Arthrobacter globiformis: one gene and its partner. The protein of the gene in region 1 interacts with the protein of each later gene in a pairwise test. Links are inferred from orthologs where the notes say so. Each region holds a gene or a part of one and is shown on either strand. Other genes may lie near its edges.

Region 1 (8,219 bases):
AGGCGGCCGCGGCCGCCGGTGCACGGGGGGTCCTGGTTCCCACTCCGCAGACCAGAACCGAAGAAGTCGAGGCCGCCGCCGAGGTAGCCGCAGACCTCGAGCAGGCTGTTGCGCTGCTGTTTGGGGAGCTGCTGCTTGGGGGACCTCGGGGACCGGTGCTTCGAGGACCGGCATGAGCAGGGTCCTCGTGGCCCGGCTGGACAGCGTCGGTGACGTCCTCCTGGCAGGCCCGGCAGTCCGGGCCGTGGCGAACGGACGGCGGGCCGACGGCGGCAGCCCCAACGACGTCGTCGTGCTTTGCGGACCGCAGGGCCAATCGGCGGCCTCACTGCTGCCCAATGTGGCCGACGTCTTTGCCTGGGACACCCCGTGGATCAGCAACCCTGCCCCGGCGGTCACAGGACCGCATTTGGACTCGCTGGTGGGGTACGTCCGGAATTCCCGCATCACCGAGGCGGTCATCCTCACCTCCTTTCACCAGTCGCCGCTTCCGCTGGCGCTCCTCCTGCGGCTAGCCGGCGTGGAGCGCATCACCGGCGCGTCCACTGACTACGCGGGCACCCTCTTGGACGTCAGGCTGAAACCCGGCGAGGACTTTCCCGAGGACCAGCCGGAATCCGTTCGGGCGCTCGGCATCGCCCGGGCGGCGGGCTTCCAGCTCAAGACGGGTGACGACGGAAAGCTCATGGTCAAGGACCCTCCCGGCATCCGGCACCTGGTGGGGGAGGGCCCCTACGTGGTGGTCCACCCGGGGGCAACGGTCCCGGCGCGGGCCTGGCCGCCGCTGCACCATGCGGCGGCCGTGGAGCTGCTGGAGGGCGCCGGCCACCGGGTGGTGGTGACCGGCGGTCCGGGGGAAACAGCCCTCACCGCAACCGTGGCCGGCCCTTCTGCCATTGACCTCGGCGGACGGACAGACCTTTCCACCCTCTCCGGTGTCCTGGCCAACGCGGATGTCGTGGTCACCGGCAACACCGGGCCCGCCCACCTGGCCGCCGCCGTCGGAACCCCGGTGGTGAGCCTGTTTTCCCCGGTTGTGCCGGCCGTCCGGTGGGCGCCGTACGGCGTTCCGCTGGAACTGCTGGGCGACCAGAACGCGCCGTGCCGGCTCAGCCGCGCACGCGACTGTCCGGTACCGGGACATCCCTGCCTCAGCTCTGTTTCGCCGGAGCAGGTGGTGGAAGCCGTCGAACGCCTGCTGAGTGGGGTCTCCTCCCTCAGCACACGGAGAAAGGTCCGGAAACAATGAGAATCCTGCTTTGGCACGTGCACGGGTCGTGGACGGACGCCTTTGTCCGCGGCCGGCACGAGTACCTGCTGCCGGTCCTGCCCGGCGGCGGTCCCTGGGGACTGGGCCGGGCGGGCCGGCCCTGGCCAGCTTCCGTGCGGGAGGTCGCGCTCGCGGAGCTGGACTCCGGCAGTATTGACGCCGTCGTGCTTCAGCGTCCGGAGGAAGCCGCGGAGGTGACGCGCGTCCTGGGCCGCCGGACCGGCGTCGATCTTCCCGCCGTGTACGTGGAACACAACACCCCCAAGGGTGATGTTCCCTTCACCGTCCATCCGCTCGGGGATCAGAACGGCATCCCGATCGTCCACGTGACCCATTTCAACGAGCTGTTCTGGGACAGCGGCCGCGCACCGACCAAGGTCATCGAGCACGGCATCGCGGACCCCGGCTACCTTTACACGGGCGAGGTCCCGGAGCTGGGCGTGGTGGTCAATGAACCGGTGCGCCGCGGACGGGTGACGGGCACGGACCTGCTGCCCCGCTTCGCCACCGCAGCCCCGCTCCAGGTCTTCGGCATGGGCGGCGAGGGGCTGGCGCAGGCTACGGGAATTCCTTCGGCGCGCCTCACCGTCCGGGGCGATCTGAAAACCGCGGAGCTCCACCGTGAACTGGCGCGCTGCCGGGCATACCTGCACCCGCTGCGCTGGACTTCGCTTGGGCTGGCGCTGCTGGAGGCGATGCATCTCGGCATGCCGGTCCTGGCGCTGGCCACCACCGAGGCGGCACGGGCCGTCCCGCCCGAGGCAGGCTGCATCTCCACTGACGTGGAGGAGCTGGGCCGGTGTGCCCGGCAGCTGGTCAACGATCCGGAGGAGGCGCGACGGCGGGGCAAAGTTGCCCGGGAAGCGGCGCTGGAGCGCTATGGGCTGGAACGTTTTCTGGCCGACTGGGATGAGCTGCTGGCGGATCTTGTGCCGGCCGGCGGCGGAGGGAAAGTACAGGGGGAGGGGCGGCTGCAGGGGTCTTTGGAGGGGGCGCCATCCGGCGATGCAGCTTTGAAGGGGTCCGGACCGGATGCCCTCACCGCGGCGCGAGAAGGGAATATGCATTGAAGATCTCAATGATTTCGGAACACGCCAGTCCTTTGGCAGCGCTTGGCGGAGTGGACGCCGGCGGCCAGAACGTCCATGTGGCGGCCCTTTCGTCGGCACTGGCCCGTCGGGGCCACCGGGTAACGGTCTACACGAGGCGTGACTCGCCGGATTTGCCCACGAGGGTGCGGGTGCATCCACGGCTCGAGGTGGTGCACGTGGACGCCGGGCCGGCCGAACATGTGCCCAAGGACGATCTGCTGCCCTTCATGGGCGCCCTGGCGGACGGCGTGGTCCGGGACTGGGACGGCTCGCCGCCGCACGTGGTGCACGGCCACTTCTGGATGTCCGGCGTCGCCGCGCTGGACGCCGCACGCCGTGACCCGGGCGGCTTCCGGGTTCCGGTGGTGCAGACCTTCCACGCATTGGGCACGGTCAAGCGCCGCCACCAGGGCGCCGCCGACACGAGCCCGGCCGAGAGGCGTTTCCTCGAACCGTCCGTGGGCCGGTCGGCGGACCGGATCGTCGCCACGTGCTCCGACGAAGTGTTCGAGCTGAGGGCGATGGGGATCGATACCCGCCGGGTTTCCATCGCCCCCTGCGGAGTGGATCTGGAACTCTTCTCCAGCGACGGTCCGGCCGACCCTCCCTCCCGCTCCCACCGCATCCTGTCCGTGGGCCGCCTGGTCCCGCGCAAGGGTATGGATCTGGTGATCCGCGCGCTGCCGTATCTGCTGCAGGCGGGGTTCGACGACGTCGAGCTGCTCATTGTGGGCGGCGACGCGGACGCGGACGCGGGCGGGCAGGATCCGGAGGCGCGCAGGCTGCTGGACCTTGCCCGGGACCTCGGGGTGGCGGACCATGTGGAGCTCCGGGGCCAGGTCCCCCGGGAGGCCATGCCCGGAGTCTTCCGAAGTGCGGACGCTGTGGTCTGCACTCCGTGGTACGAGCCCTTCGGGATTGTTCCGCTGGAGGCCATGGCCTGCGGCGTTCCGGTAGTTGCCGCTGCGGTGGGCGGCCTGACGGACAGCGTGGTGGACCGGGGAACCGGCCTGCACGTGCCGCCGAAGGACCCGGAAGCCATCGCCAAAGCCATCGGCACCTTGTTGGCCAGCCCGGACCTGCGCGCAAAACTCGGGCGCGCCGGCGAGCGGCGGGCCAAAGCCCGCTACTCCTGGAGCAGAGTCGCCGCCGAAACCGAAAAGGCCTACCAGTTGGCTATCGCAGGTTCTGTAGACGCTGGCAGCCTGGAATCGATGGAAGGAGCGGCACTGTGACTACGGAATCCCTGCGGGAGGCTGAGCTTCCTGCCATGAACCGGGTTGGCACACCGGGTTTTCCCTCTCTGGACGCGGACTCCTCCCCGGAGGAGGCTGGGCAGGACGACGCCCGGCACGACGCCAGTCCGGGCCCCCGGGAGGCAGTGCGGACCCACCTGGAAAACGTCCTGCCCGCCCTGCGGTCCCTGGAAAGCCAGGCAGACAGGCTGGCCGACTGGGGCGTGGAGCTGGCCCAGCGCCTGCTGAGCGGGCAGAAACTGCTTGCCGCCGGAAACGGCGGGTCCGCCGCCGAGGCGCAGCATCTGACTGCGGAACTTGTTGGCAGGTTCGACGGCGAGCGGATGCCCTTTTCCGCGATCTCCCTGCACGCGGAGAGTTCGGCCGTCACGGCGATTGCCAATGACTACGGCTACGAAGAGCTCTTCGCCCGGCAGGTCCGCGCCCACGGCAGGTCGGGGGACATCCTCGTGCTGCTGTCCACGAGCGGCCAGAGCCCCAACCTGCTCCGTGCAGCCGAGGCGGCCTCCAGGCTGAACGTGACCACGTGGGCCCTGACCGGGCCGGCGCCCAACCCGCTGGCATCCTGCTGCGATGATGCCGTGGCCATCGATGCCATCTCGGCCAATGCCCAGGAGGGGCACCTGATTGCGCTGCACGCCATTTGCCGGGCCTTCGAAGCCGAGGTGGTTCGCAGGGGCCAGGGCGTCCCCGGGCCGGAGGCTGATCGCGGATGAGGATCGCAGTGGTGGGTGACGTTTTGCTGGACGTAGACCTTTCCGGTGAGGCAACACGCCTGTGCCCCGACGCGCCGGTGCCGGTGGTGGACGTCTCCGAGGTCCGGCGCCGGGCCGGCGGCGCCGGGCTCGTGGCCCGAATGCTGGCCCAGGACGGCCACCGGGTCACCCTGGTTACGGTGCTTTCCGACGACGACGCCTCCCTCGAGCTGGAAGGCGCCCTCGCCGGGGTGCATGTTGTCTCCGGGCCCTCCGGCGCGCGGACGCCGGTCAAGACCCGGGTCCGGGCAGGCCGCCAGCCGGTGGTGCGGGTGGATGAGGGATGCGGGCGGCCGGAGGTGCCGGCGGCGACGGCGGGCATGCTCAGGGCGCTGGAGCGCGCCGAAGCGATTGTGGTGGCCGATTATGGACGCGGTGTTGCCGCGAACCGGGAGATCCGCGACCTCCTCGCCGCCCGTGCCGGCGACATTCCGATCGTGTGGGATCCGCACCCCTCCGGTGCCGCACCCGTGCCCGGGGTGGCCGTGGTGACCCCAAACTTGTCCGAGGCTGCCAAGGCCGCGGACTCCGGTACCGGTACGCCTGCGGCGATTGCCGCCATCGGCACCCTGCTGCTGGACCGCTGGCAGAGCCAGGCGGTCCTTGTGACCATGGGGGAGCAGGGCGGCACCCTATCTCAGCGCGACACTTCACCCTTGGCCATCCCGGCCCCTCCCACCGAAGTCACTGATCCCTGCGGCGCCGGCGACCGGCTCGCGGCCAGTCTGGCCGTGCACCTGGCAGGGGGCTGCAGCCTCAGAGACGCCGCGGAACGTGCGATCAATGAGGCGGCAGCCTTCCTCGGTGCCGGCGGGGTGGCCTCCCTGCCGGACCGCCACCGGCCGGTCTGGCACCACAGCCGCGAGGAAGACGCCCTCGGCCTTGCGCGCCGGGTGCGCGCCAACGGGGGAACCGTCGTAGCCACGGGAGGCTGCTTCGACCTGCTGCACGCCGGCCACGCCCGCACGCTGGCGGCAGCCAGGGACCTGGGCGACTGCCTGATCGTGTGCCTGAACTCGGACGAGTCGGTGCGCCGGATCAAAGGTGAGCAGCGGCCCATTGTGAGCCAGCAGGACCGAGCCGAGCTCCTGCTGGCGCTCGAGTGTGTGGACGCCGTCCTGGTCTTCGGGGAGGACACCCCGGAGGCCTGCCTGGAAACGCTGCGGCCGGACGTCTGGGTGAAGGGCGGGGACTACCGCGCGTCGGAGCTTCCCGAGGCCGGGCTGGTCGAGAGCTGGGGAGGGCGCTGCATGACGGTGCCGTTCCACCAGGCCCGGTCCACGTCCGTCCTCGCGGACGCCCTGGCAAAGGTCAGCTGACCTTCACAACAAATCTTGAACTAGTCCCAAGCGAAAGGAACACCATGACTGAATCGACTTTCAAGCCAGGCCGGGTGCTGGTAACCGGCGGCGCCTCCGGACTGGGAGCCGCCGTCGTCGATGCCGTACTGAAAGCCGGCGGAACGCCGGTGGTGCTGGACCGGGACATCCGGAACGTCGCCGCGGCGAAGGCCTTTGAAGTGGACGTGTCGGACCGCGTTGCCGTGACCGAGGCCGTCCGGCAGGCAGCCGAAACCCTGGACGGGCTGGACGCCGTGGTCACCGCTGCCGGTATCGACCGGTGCGGCAAGCTGGAGGACGTGGCCGCAGAGGAATGGGAACGCGTCATCGGCGTCAACCTGATGGGCACGGTGTCCGTTGTCCGGGCGGCCCTTCCGTACCTCAAAGCGTCGCACGGCCGGGTGGTCACCATCGCGTCCACGCTGGGCAAACGGGCGCTGCCGGAGGCCACCGCCTACTGCGCCTCGAAATTCGCCGTAGTGGGCTTCAGCCATTCGCTGGCCGCCGAGACCGGCGGCGAGATTGGCGTGACCACCATGATTCCAGGCGGCATGAAGACGCGCTTCTTCGACGACCGCGCCGAGCAGTACAAGCCGCAGGACGACTCACGCCTCAACGACCCCGGCAACGTGGCGCAGGCAATTCTGTTTGTGCTGTCCCAGCCCACCGGCTGCGAGGTCCGCGAAATGCTTATCTGCCATGAGGAAGAGGGCTCGTGGCCGTGAGCTGGAGAACATCCTCGTAGACTTCCCCGGGTTCGACGGCCTTAACGGTGGACTCGTCATGCGGGCACCGTGGGGCCGTCCACCCGACCTGGGTGACGTCCACGCCGCACACCGGGCAGCGCGTGACCCAGCCGAGCCGGATGCGGTGCTTACTGCGGCCCAGCGGGGCGGCGTTGATGGCATTGCCCGCCCAGTAGATGCCCACTGTGGACGTGCCGAGGGCCTGGGCGAGGTGGCGCGGTCCGCTGTCGTTCGCCACCACGACGGCGCTGCCCGCAAGCAGGGCGGCAAGCTCACCCAGGCTGAGTTTGCCGGCCAGTGACTCTACGGCGGGGCGGGCGGCGCCGGACTCGTCCGCGGGGGATTGTTCCGTGCTGGATTGTTCTGCGGCGAGTTCCACCACCGCCTCGGCAAGTTCCTTTTCGCTGCTGTCGCCCACCACGTAAACCCGGAAACCGTCGTCGGCGGCCTTCCGTGCCACCGCGGCGAAGCGTTCGGCCGGCCAGCGCCGGCGCGGATCCGTCGCGCCCGGATGGATCACCAGCACGCGGCCCTGCCCGGGCCCGTCGTAGCCCAGCCCCGGCCCGCCGTTCCCCAAAGGCAGGTCCTGGGCGAGCCGCTGGCCAAACTCAGGCAGCGCCTCGAGCCTCGCTTCCAGCTCACGGGGAGGGGCCCCGGCGAATCCCGCCACCTCGAGGGCCCGGAGCGGCTCGTGCTGGTAGTACACGTAGGGCACGGTCCGCTCCAGCGGAGCGGCGTCCGGAGTTCTGGTGCCCACGGCGTGCCGGGCCCCGAGGCGCAGCAGGAAAGGATTCGAGTACCGGCCGCCGCCGTGCAACTGGACGGCCAGGTCAAAGTTCCTGCCACGCATCGCTGCAAAGAACCGTTCCACTTCTTCGTCGTCTTCCGGCCCCGGGCGGACCCCTTCGGCGAACGGCAGAATCACCGTCTCATCCACCGGTCCCACCGTCTGCGCCAGCAGTTCAGCGTGTACAGGCGTGCCCAGCAGGGTGACGCTGGCCCCAGGGTAGGCGGCCTTCAGGGCTGCAACCGCCGGGAGGGCAAACATCAGGTCGCCCAGCCCGCCGCCACGGAGAACGGCGATGCGGGAGACGCCGCTGAAGGGTTCCAAAACCGGGCCGATTCCGTGCCCTGTGATGCGTGCTCCGCCGAAGTCGGCGTTGAAGAGTTCCATGGTGTCAGCCCTCTCGGCTCCGGATCGTTCAGGTCGGGATGCGTTCAGGTCGGATCGGATCAGTGGGGCCCACCCTACGGTGCATCGGGCCTGTTTTGCCAGCTCAGAAAACCCGGCCCGCCAGCTGAGTAAGACCAGCCGCCAGCTCTGAAAACTCCTGCCGGAGGCGCGTGTAAACCCCTCGACGCCGGGGTACGGATCACCTCAGAGAGGGCGGGAACGGACGCCCGGCAACACTGAGCAGCATGCCTAAAGACCAGTGCCTTGAGACCAGTGCCTTGGAGACCGAGAATCGAAGGACCAGCGTCTGGAGACCCAGCGCCTGCAGCCCCGGTGGCACAGGCCAAGCCCCAGTGAGGAGCCACATGCAATCCACCATCACCAGCGAGCTGGCGAATGCGGAAGACACGCTCACCATCCTGAACCCGCGAACGGGGGACACCGTCGGCAACCTTTCCGTCGCCGGCGCACATGATGTGGCAGGAGCCGTGGCGGCGGCCCGCGCTGCCCAACCCGGCTGGGCTGCCACGCCTCCCGGGGAGCGGGGCCAGCTGCTGCGCCGGGCCGCCCGGGCGCTGGACGCGGCC
Region 2 (8,068 bases), 430 kb from region 1 along the record:
CGGTGACATTACTCAAGCCGAGGTCGTCTACCACTTCCTGAAGCCAGATCACCCGGCGCTCCAGGGGTTCGATGAGGGTCAGTTCGAGGTCAGGGCGGGCGATAGCCAGGCAAAGGCCCGGGAGTCCAGCGCCACTCCCGACGTCGGCCACGTGGCTGCCCCGGGGAATTTCACTCTCGATCACTGCGCAGTTCAGGACGTGCCGTCCCCAGAGCCGCGGGATTTCCCGCGGTCCGATAAGACCGCGCTCGGTGCCTGACGTCGCCAGATGTTCGACATACCGTTCAGCCAAGCCGAAGCGGTCGCCAAAGATTTTCTCCGCCGCCTGGCGCTCGGCTGCCGTAATTTCAACCATCAGTAAGTCAGCCAACGATTCAGTCGGCGGAAACGACGATGTGCCGGCCTGCACCCTCGCCCTCGGACTCGCTGATGAATCCAAGGTCGGCGACGGCGTCGTGGACGATCTTCCGCTCGTAGGCGCTCATGGGCTCCAGCGCTACGGACTCGCCTGTCTCCTTGACGCTGGCAACGGCGTCCTCAGCAATCTTCTGCAGGTGACCCGCGCGTTCCTTCCGGTAGCCGTTGATGTCAAGCACCAGGCGTGAGCGGTTTTCCGTCGCAGAAAGAACGGACAGACGGGTCAGTTCCTGAAGGGCTTCCAGGACCTCGCCGTCCTGACCAACGAGGCTTTCCAGCCCGGCGGACTCTTCCTCGGCCACGATCGAGATGTAGGTGCGTCCGTTGCGGACCTCGATGTCAATGTCGCCGTCGATGTCGGCGATGTCGAGCAGTTCTTCAAGGTAGTCGGCGGCTACATCACCCTCTTCTTCCAGGCGGCTTGCCGTCGTGCCCTTGCCCGCGTTTACGGTAGAGGCAACGGAGTCCTGGTCTTCGCCGGATTCAGCGGAAAGTGCGTGTTCAGAGCTCTCAACAGACATTACTTCTTCTTCCTGTTCTTACGTTGTGGCTGAATGCGCTGCGCCCGGGCCTGCGCAACCGCGGCGGCGGCAGCTGCTTCACCCTCGGCGTCGGCCTTCTTGCCGCCCAGGATGGGAAGGGCCGGAAGGCCCTTGGCGGCACGGCGCTCGGCGAGAGCCTTGGCGGCCGGGGATCCCGGCGTCGGCATGCGGCGGATGACAAAGAACTGCTGGCCCATCGTCCACAGGTTGGTGGTGGTCCAGTAGATGAGGACACCGATGGGGAAGTTGATGCCGCCCACACCGAACACGATCGGCAGGATGTAGAGCATCATTTTCTGCTGGCGCATGAACGGGCTGGCCATGGCCTCTTCGGACATGTTCTTAGCCATGATCTGCTTCTGCGTGATGAACTGCGAGGCCGTCATGGCCAGGATCATGATGATCGAGAGGATCCACACAGCGACCTCGTTGCCGCCCGGGGGCGTGCCGTGGAGCAGGGTCGCGGACAGCGGAGCGCCGAAGATGCTGGACTTGTCGAACTGCTGGACCTGGTTCGCGCTCATGGCGCCAATGCCCTGGCCGCTGGAGCTGGCGTTCGCGACGCCGGACAGCACCTGGAACAGCGCGAAGAAGAACGGCATCTGGATCAGCATGGGGAGGCAGGCCGAGAACGGGTTGGTGCCGTGCTTCTTGTACATGGCCATCTGCTCCTGCGCCATGGCCTGGCGGGAGAGCTGGTCGGTCTTGCCCTTGTACTTTTCCTGCAGCTTCTTCAGGTCCGGCTGCAGCAGCTGCATGCCGCGCTGAGCCTTGATCTGCTTCACGAACACGGGAATCAGTGCGGCACGGATCACCAGCACCAGCCCGATGATGGACAGTGTCCAGGTCCAGCCGGAGGCCGCAGGCAGCCCGATAGCAGTCAGGCCCTCGTGGAAGCCCCACCATGATGATGGACACAAGCCACTTGAACGGAAACATGATTGTTTCAAAGAAGTCCATACGATATCCCTATTCGTCAGGCCGCAGCGCGGCCTTCTTCATCAGTCTGAGCAGCCAGGTACTTGTCCGGGTTATTCAGCACAACAATTGTGGGGGTCTGGTTTTCAGGCCATTCCCGGTGGCCGGCGGGGACATGGTCCACGCCACCGGCGTTCCACGGGTGGCAGCGTGCCAGACGCCTGGCCCCGAGCCAACTGCCCTTGACGGCACCGTGGACGGTGACTGCTTCGAGCGCATAAGCCGAGCAGGAGGGAAAAAAGCGGCAAACCTGGCCGTACAAGGGAGAAATCACCTTGCGGTAGGCCAGGAGCAGAAGAATGAGGATATTGCGGGGCAGGTTCCAGATGAAGCTGCCCGCAGCCGCTACTGCGGACTTGGGGGAACGGACGACGGCGGCACTCGGGTCAAGCACGCTGTGTCCCCTCCTGTGTTGTTCCGTCCGGTCGCGTTCCGGCCGGCCTCGTTCCGGTCACCCCCGGGTGGCGGCCAGCCAGCCGCCTCATGGTGTTAGCCAAGGCAGCGTTGTAATCCGCCAGGAGTTCATCCCAGCTGGCTGTTGCGGAGGCGGGCAAAGCACGCACCACAATAGCGAAACCGGTGCCGTACTCGTGCAGCGAGACAGCGCCGGCTTCTCTAAGTCTCCTCTTAACGAGGTTCCTGGCAACAGCGTTCCCGACAGCCTTGGAAACGATGAAGCCGATGCGGCTTGGTTCGTCGGCTCCAATAGTTGCCGTATATAACACTACGTTCCGGCGTCCATTGCGGACGCCGGAACGTACAGTTGTTGAAAAATCGGTTGAAGTCCTCAGGCGGTTCCTGGTGGCAAGCACCGCTAATCTCGCAGAAGGAAGAAGACCGACAAGTCAGTATTTAGGCCGACAGTTCGGTGCGGCCCTTGCCACGGCGGGCGGCCAGAATGGCACGGCCGGCACGGGTGCGCATACGAAGGCGGAAGCCGTGCTTCTTGGCCCGACGGCGGTTATTCGGCTGAAAAGTCCGCTTGCTCACGTTAGTTACTCCAGTGGATCAAAGGTGCGCCCACCCGATCAGTAAGGGGAAGAACTGGCCGACGCTAAGTTTTGTATGTGTCTGCTTCCCCTGGATTTCCCGCAACACGCGAAGCGTCCGGAAGTCCAAAATGGGGTCAGAAAGCAGGCACAAAGGACTCCACAACGTTAGGTCAAAGCGCCGCCGAGAGTCAAACCAGCGGGCCATCCAGCGTGTTTCCCCAGCTGTGGCTAACAGTGTGCCGAACCTGTGGATGAAGCAGCCCACAATCGCCATTTTCGAACCACAACGGTGTAATTATCCACAAGGCACTTCCCAGCTATCTTCTAGGCTTTTCATCCCCTAGAGTGTCCCAGTAGCCGATTATCCACGGACTGTGCATAACCCTGTGGATTAAGCCGGGCCAGCACCCTGGCTTCGGGCTTGCGGCTGCATGTAATGCAGACAGCAAGCTTTGAGGAACCAAATTTGATGACAGTAGACGAAGCCAACCACGCCAACACTGTCGGAAGTTCCTGGCGGCGCGTGGTGAATCTTCTCGAACAGGACGACCGCGTCTCGCCCCGGCAACGCGGCTTTGTCATCCTCGCGCAGGCCCAGGGCCTCATCGGTTCCACTCTTCTCGTTGCCGTGCCCAACGAGCTGACCAGGGAAGTGCTCCAGACCCAGGTCAAGGACGCCCTCGATGACGCGCTCCGCAACGTCTTCTCTGACGACATCCGCTGCGCGATCGATGTCGACACCGATCTGGTGCCCATCCACAAGGAGCCCGAACCCGCCGTCGAGCTTTCCCTCGCAAACGATCCCTCGGTGGAGCAGAAGCCGCAGCCCATGCTGCCGAGCACTTCACACGAGTTCGGCCGGCTCAACCCCAAGTACGTTTTCGACACCTTCGTCATCGGTTCCTCCAACAGGTTTGCCCATGCTGCGGCCGTCGCCGTGGCCGAAGCCCCGGCCAAGGCATACAACCCGCTGTTCATCTACGGCGACTCGGGCCTGGGCAAGACCCACCTGCTGCATGCCATCGGCCACTACGCCCGGCGCCTCTACAGCGGCATCCGCGTCCGGTACGTCAACTCCGAGGAATTCACCAACGACTTCATCAACTCGATCCGTGACGACGAAGGCGCCAGCTTCAAGACGACGTACCGCAATGTCGACGTCCTGTTGATCGACGACATCCAGTTCCTGGCCGGCAAGGACCGGACGCTGGAGGAGTTCTTCCACACGTTCAACTCGCTGCACAACAACAACAAGCAGGTGGTCATCACCTCGGACCAGCCACCCAAGCTGCTTGCAGGCTTCGAGGACCGGATGAAGTCCCGCTTCGAGTGGGGCTTGCTGACGGACATCCAGCCGCCCGAACTGGAAACCCGCATCGCCATCCTCCGGAAGAAGGCCCTCAGCGAAGGCCTTTCCGCCCCGGACGACGCCCTGGAGTACATCGCTTCGAAGATCGCCAGCAACATCCGCGAACTCGAAGGAGCCCTCATCCGTGTGACGGCATTCGCCAGCCTCAACCGCCAGCCGGTGGACGTGGCTCTCGCGGAGATGGTGCTCAAGGACCTCATCACCGACGACGGCGCCCAGGAAATCACGTCGGGCCAGATCCTGCAGCAGACGGCTGACTACTTCAAGCTCAGCATGGAGGAGCTCTGCAGCAAGTCGCGGACCCGGACCCTGGTGACCGCACGCCAGATCGCCATGTACCTGTGCCGCGAGCTGACTGACATGTCGCTGCCCAAGATCGGCCAAGAGCTCGGCGGCCGGGACCACACCACCGTGATCCACGCAGACCGCAAAATCCGTGAACTCATGGCCGAGCGGCGTGTGATTTACAACCAGGTCACCGAGCTCACCAACCGGATCAAGCAGCAGCAGCGCGACTCCTGATCCGAGGTTCTTAACCTTATTAACAGGGGCGTGTGGATAACCCTGTGGACAGTTAAGGGGACAACCACGGTTAATGGGCTTAAAACCCTTAAGGCGCCTGTGGATCACCGCAACAGGCGAAAAATGTTGTCCCCATCCACACCCTGTTTAAAACGTGCTGAACCCACAGTCCATGAACAGGGCTTAACCGCGGATCCGCACCGCGAAACCGGGTTATCCACAGTTTCCACAGCAGTTATTAACACTACTAATCCCAAAAAATTGAAATCCCTCAAATAACAATCTCGTTCCGGGACCTCCACCGCATCGGGCAAGGCATCGGCCACTGGCAGCCGGCTGAGCCGGCATCACTGGCAGGGATGGGGAAATCCCTGTTATTCCGGCTAAGCTGTCTGCAGCGCTCCCATCCCTGGGTCTGTCTGCGGTCGGCCATGCGCGGACCATGCAGGTTCGGGGACTTTGGGGGCAATGGTCTTGTGGGCTCCTTGCGAGTTCCCGTTCAGAAAATGGCAGCAGCAATGAAAGGCGGCACCCTTCCGTGAAGTTCAGAGTCGAACGGGACGTCCTGGCAGAAGCCGTCACATGGACAGCCCGGTCGTTGTCTCCGCGGCCGCCAGTACCCGTGCTCTCCGGCCTCCTGCTCAAGGCTGAATCCGGGACCGTCAGCCTGTCGAGCTTCGATTATGAGACCTCAGCCAGGCTTGAGATTCCTGCCGACATCAGGGACGAAGGCACCATCCTGGTTTCCGGGCGCCTACTCGCGGACATCTGCCGCAGCCTTCCGTCGGCACCGGTAGACATCGAAACCGACGGCAACAAAGTCACACTTACCTGCCGGCGAAGCAGCTTCCATCTGGCCACCATGCCCGAGGCCGAATACCCGCCACTGCCTGCGCTACCCACCATCACCGGCACTGTTGCCGGTGACGCCTTCGCCCAGGCTGTGTCCCAGGTGATCATCGCGGCCAGCAAGGACGACACTCTTCCCATCCTCACCGGCGTGCGGATGGAGATCGAGGACGACCTCATCACTCTTTTGGCCACGGACCGCTACCGGCTCGCCATGCGCGAGGTTCCCTGGAAACCCGTCACACCTGGCATCTCCACCAGCGCCTTGGTCAAGGCCAAGACCCTGAACGAGGTTGCCAAGACTTTGGGTGGCAGCGGTGACATCAACCTGGCCATCGCCGAGGACGACAGCCGGCTAATCGGTTTTGAAAGCGGCGGGCGCACCACCACGTCCCTGCTGGTCGACGGCGATTACCCCAAAATCCGCTCGCTGTTCCCTGATTCCACGCCGATTCACGCCACCGTGCAGACACAGGAGCTTGTGGAGGCCGTCCGCCGCGTCTCCCTCGTCGCGGAACGCAACACTCCGGTCCGGCTCGCGTTTACGCAGGGCCAACTGCACCTCGACGCCGGCACCGGCGAGGACGCGCAGGCATCCGAAGAGCTTGAAGCACAGCTGTCCGGCGAGGACATCACGGTGGCGTTCAACCCGCACTACCTGGTTGAAGGCCTCAGCGTGATCGAAACCAAGTTTGTGCGCTTTTCCTTCACCACGGCGCCGAAGCCTGCCATGATCACCGCGCAGAACGACATCGACGGTGAGGACCAGGACGACTACCGCTACCTCGTGATGCCGGTGCGCCTGCCCAACTAGCCGTCTGCCCAACTAGGTAGCAGCTGAGCGGCTTCTGCGCCCTCAGAACGCCCCGAGCTGCTACCTAGTTGGGTGATCCTGAACCCCTACCCATCCGCGCAGAAAAGAGTTCACACGGTGCATATCGGACTGATCGGCCTTGGAAAAATGGGTTTCAACATGCGCGAACGGCTGCGCAAAGGCGGGATCGATGTCACTGGCTTCGACCGCAACCCCGAGGTTACCGATGTGGCCTCCACGGACGAGCTCATCGCCGCACTTCCTGCGCCGCGCCTGATCTGGGTCATGGTTCCGGCCGGTGAAATCACGGATGCTGTCATCACCGAGCTCGGTGCGAAGCTGCAGCCCGGCGACATGGTGATCGACGGCGGCAACTCCCGCTTCACCGAGGACCAGAAGCACGCCGCGGCCCTGGCCGAAAAGGGAATCCGCTTCGCCGACTGCGGCGTCTCCGGCGGAGTCTGGGGCCTGCAGAACGGTTACGGGCTTATGGTGGGCGGCGACGCCGAGGACATCGAACGTGCCCTTCCCGTCTTTGACGCGCTCCGCCCGGAAGGCGACCGCGCGGACAGCTTTGTCCATGTGGGCGGCGTCGGCGCGGGCCACTACGCGAAGATGGTGCACAACGGCATCGAATACGGCCTGATGCAGGCCTACGCCGAAGGCTATGAACTCCTCGCGGCCAAGGACATCGTCACTGATCTACCCGGAACGTTCCGCGCGTGGCAAAAGGGAACGGTGGTCCGGTCCTGGCTGCTGGACCTCATGGTGAAGGCGCTGGACGAGGATCCCGGACTCACCTCCATCGACGACTACGTCGAGGACTCCGGTGAGGGCCGTTGGACCGTGGAAGAGGCCATTGCCAATGCGGTTCCGGCCCCCGCCATTACCGCCGCGCTGTTTGCCCGCTTCGCCTCGCGCGAGGACAACTCGCCGGCCATGAAGATGGTGTCCGCGCTGCGCCACCAGTTCGGCGGGCATGCCACCCGTCCGGCCAAGTAACTCCGTGTCCGGGATCCGTTCGGCTTCCGGACCGACGGTTCCCGAGAATTTGAAGATCGCGTGTACCTAGAACACCTGTCCCTGACCGATTTCCGCAGTTACGCCCAAGTGGATCTACGGTTTGACCCGGGCGTCACGGTCCTTGTCGGCTCCAACGGAATCGGCAAGACCAACCTGATGGAGGCCATCGGCTACCTGGCCACCCTCAGTTCGCACCGGGTCAGTGCCGACGGCCCCTTACTCCGTTTCGGAACCGACCGCGCCCTGATCCGAGCCAAGCTGGTACGGGGGGAACAGTCCACCGTCCTTGAGCTGGAAATCAACGGCGGTCGGGCCAACCGGGGACGCATCAACCGCAGCAACCCCGTCCGTGCGCGCGACCTGCTGGGCATCTGCCAGACCGTCCTGTTCGCTCCGGAGGACCTGGCGCTCGTGAAGGGCGACCCGTCGAACCGGCGCCGCTTCCTCGACGAGCTCCTCGTGAGCCTGATCCCACGGCACGCCGCCACCCGCAGCGATTACGACCGCGTGCTCAAACAGCGCAACGCACTGCTGAAGTCGGCACGGGCCGGAAAATTCACAG

The links.
Region 2: the proteins of QFZ33_RS03085 (region 1) and dnaA interact in binary tests that used the Escherichia coli proteins (3 or more experiments, as listed by UniProt). The link is inferred for Arthrobacter globiformis from one-to-one orthologs.

The regions. Positions count from the first base shown.
Region 1 is NZ_JAUSXI010000001.1:655,736-663,954, forward strand. Bases 2,464-5,462 are described here. They hold QFZ33_RS03085 (D-sedoheptulose-7-phosphate isomerase), read left to right. Parts: upstream 2,464-3,592; coding sequence 3,593-4,333; downstream 4,334-5,462. Other genes in these bases: QFZ33_RS03080 (glycosyltransferase), read left to right, coding at 2,464-3,596; rfaE2 (D-glycero-beta-D-manno-heptose 1-phosphate adenylyltransferase), read left to right, coding at 4,330-5,462. In the rest of the region: QFZ33_RS03065 (D-glycero-alpha-D-manno-heptose-1,7-bisphosphate 7-phosphatase), read left to right, coding at 1-176; QFZ33_RS03070 (glycosyltransferase family 9 protein), read left to right, coding at 173-1,249; QFZ33_RS03075 (glycosyltransferase), read left to right, coding at 1,246-2,340; more of QFZ33_RS03080, read left to right, coding at 2,337-2,463; more of rfaE2, read left to right, coding at 5,463-5,691; QFZ33_RS03095 (SDR family oxidoreductase), read left to right, coding at 5,736-6,437; QFZ33_RS03100 (glycosyltransferase family 9 protein), read right to left, coding at 6,403-7,632; QFZ33_RS03105 (aldehyde dehydrogenase family protein), read left to right, coding at 7,998-8,219. UniProt on the Escherichia coli protein: Required for the timely initiation of chromosomal replication via direct interactions with the DnaA initiator protein.
Region 2 is NZ_JAUSXI010000001.1:224,653-232,720, forward strand. Bases 2,762-5,609 are described here. They hold dnaA (chromosomal replication initiator protein DnaA), read left to right. Parts: upstream 2,762-3,398; coding sequence 3,399-4,820; downstream 4,821-5,609. Other genes in these bases: rpmH (50S ribosomal protein L34), read right to left, coding at 2,790-2,927; dnaN (DNA polymerase III subunit beta), read left to right, coding at 5,359-5,609. Outside these bases: 16S rRNA (guanine(527)-N(7))-methyltransferase RsmG, read right to left, coding at 1-355; QFZ33_RS01060 (Jag family protein), read right to left, coding at 375-938; membrane protein insertion efficiency factor YidD, read right to left, coding at 1,936-2,331; rnpA (ribonuclease P protein component), read right to left, coding at 2,324-2,749; more of dnaN, read left to right, coding at 5,610-6,483; gnd (phosphogluconate dehydrogenase (NAD(+)-dependent, decarboxylating)), read left to right, coding at 6,562-7,485; DNA replication/repair protein RecF, read left to right, coding at 7,546-8,068. UniProt on the Escherichia coli protein: Plays an essential in the initiation and regulation of chromosomal replication. Binds in an ATP-dependent fashion to the origin of replication (oriC) to initiate formation of the DNA replication initiation complex once per cell cycle.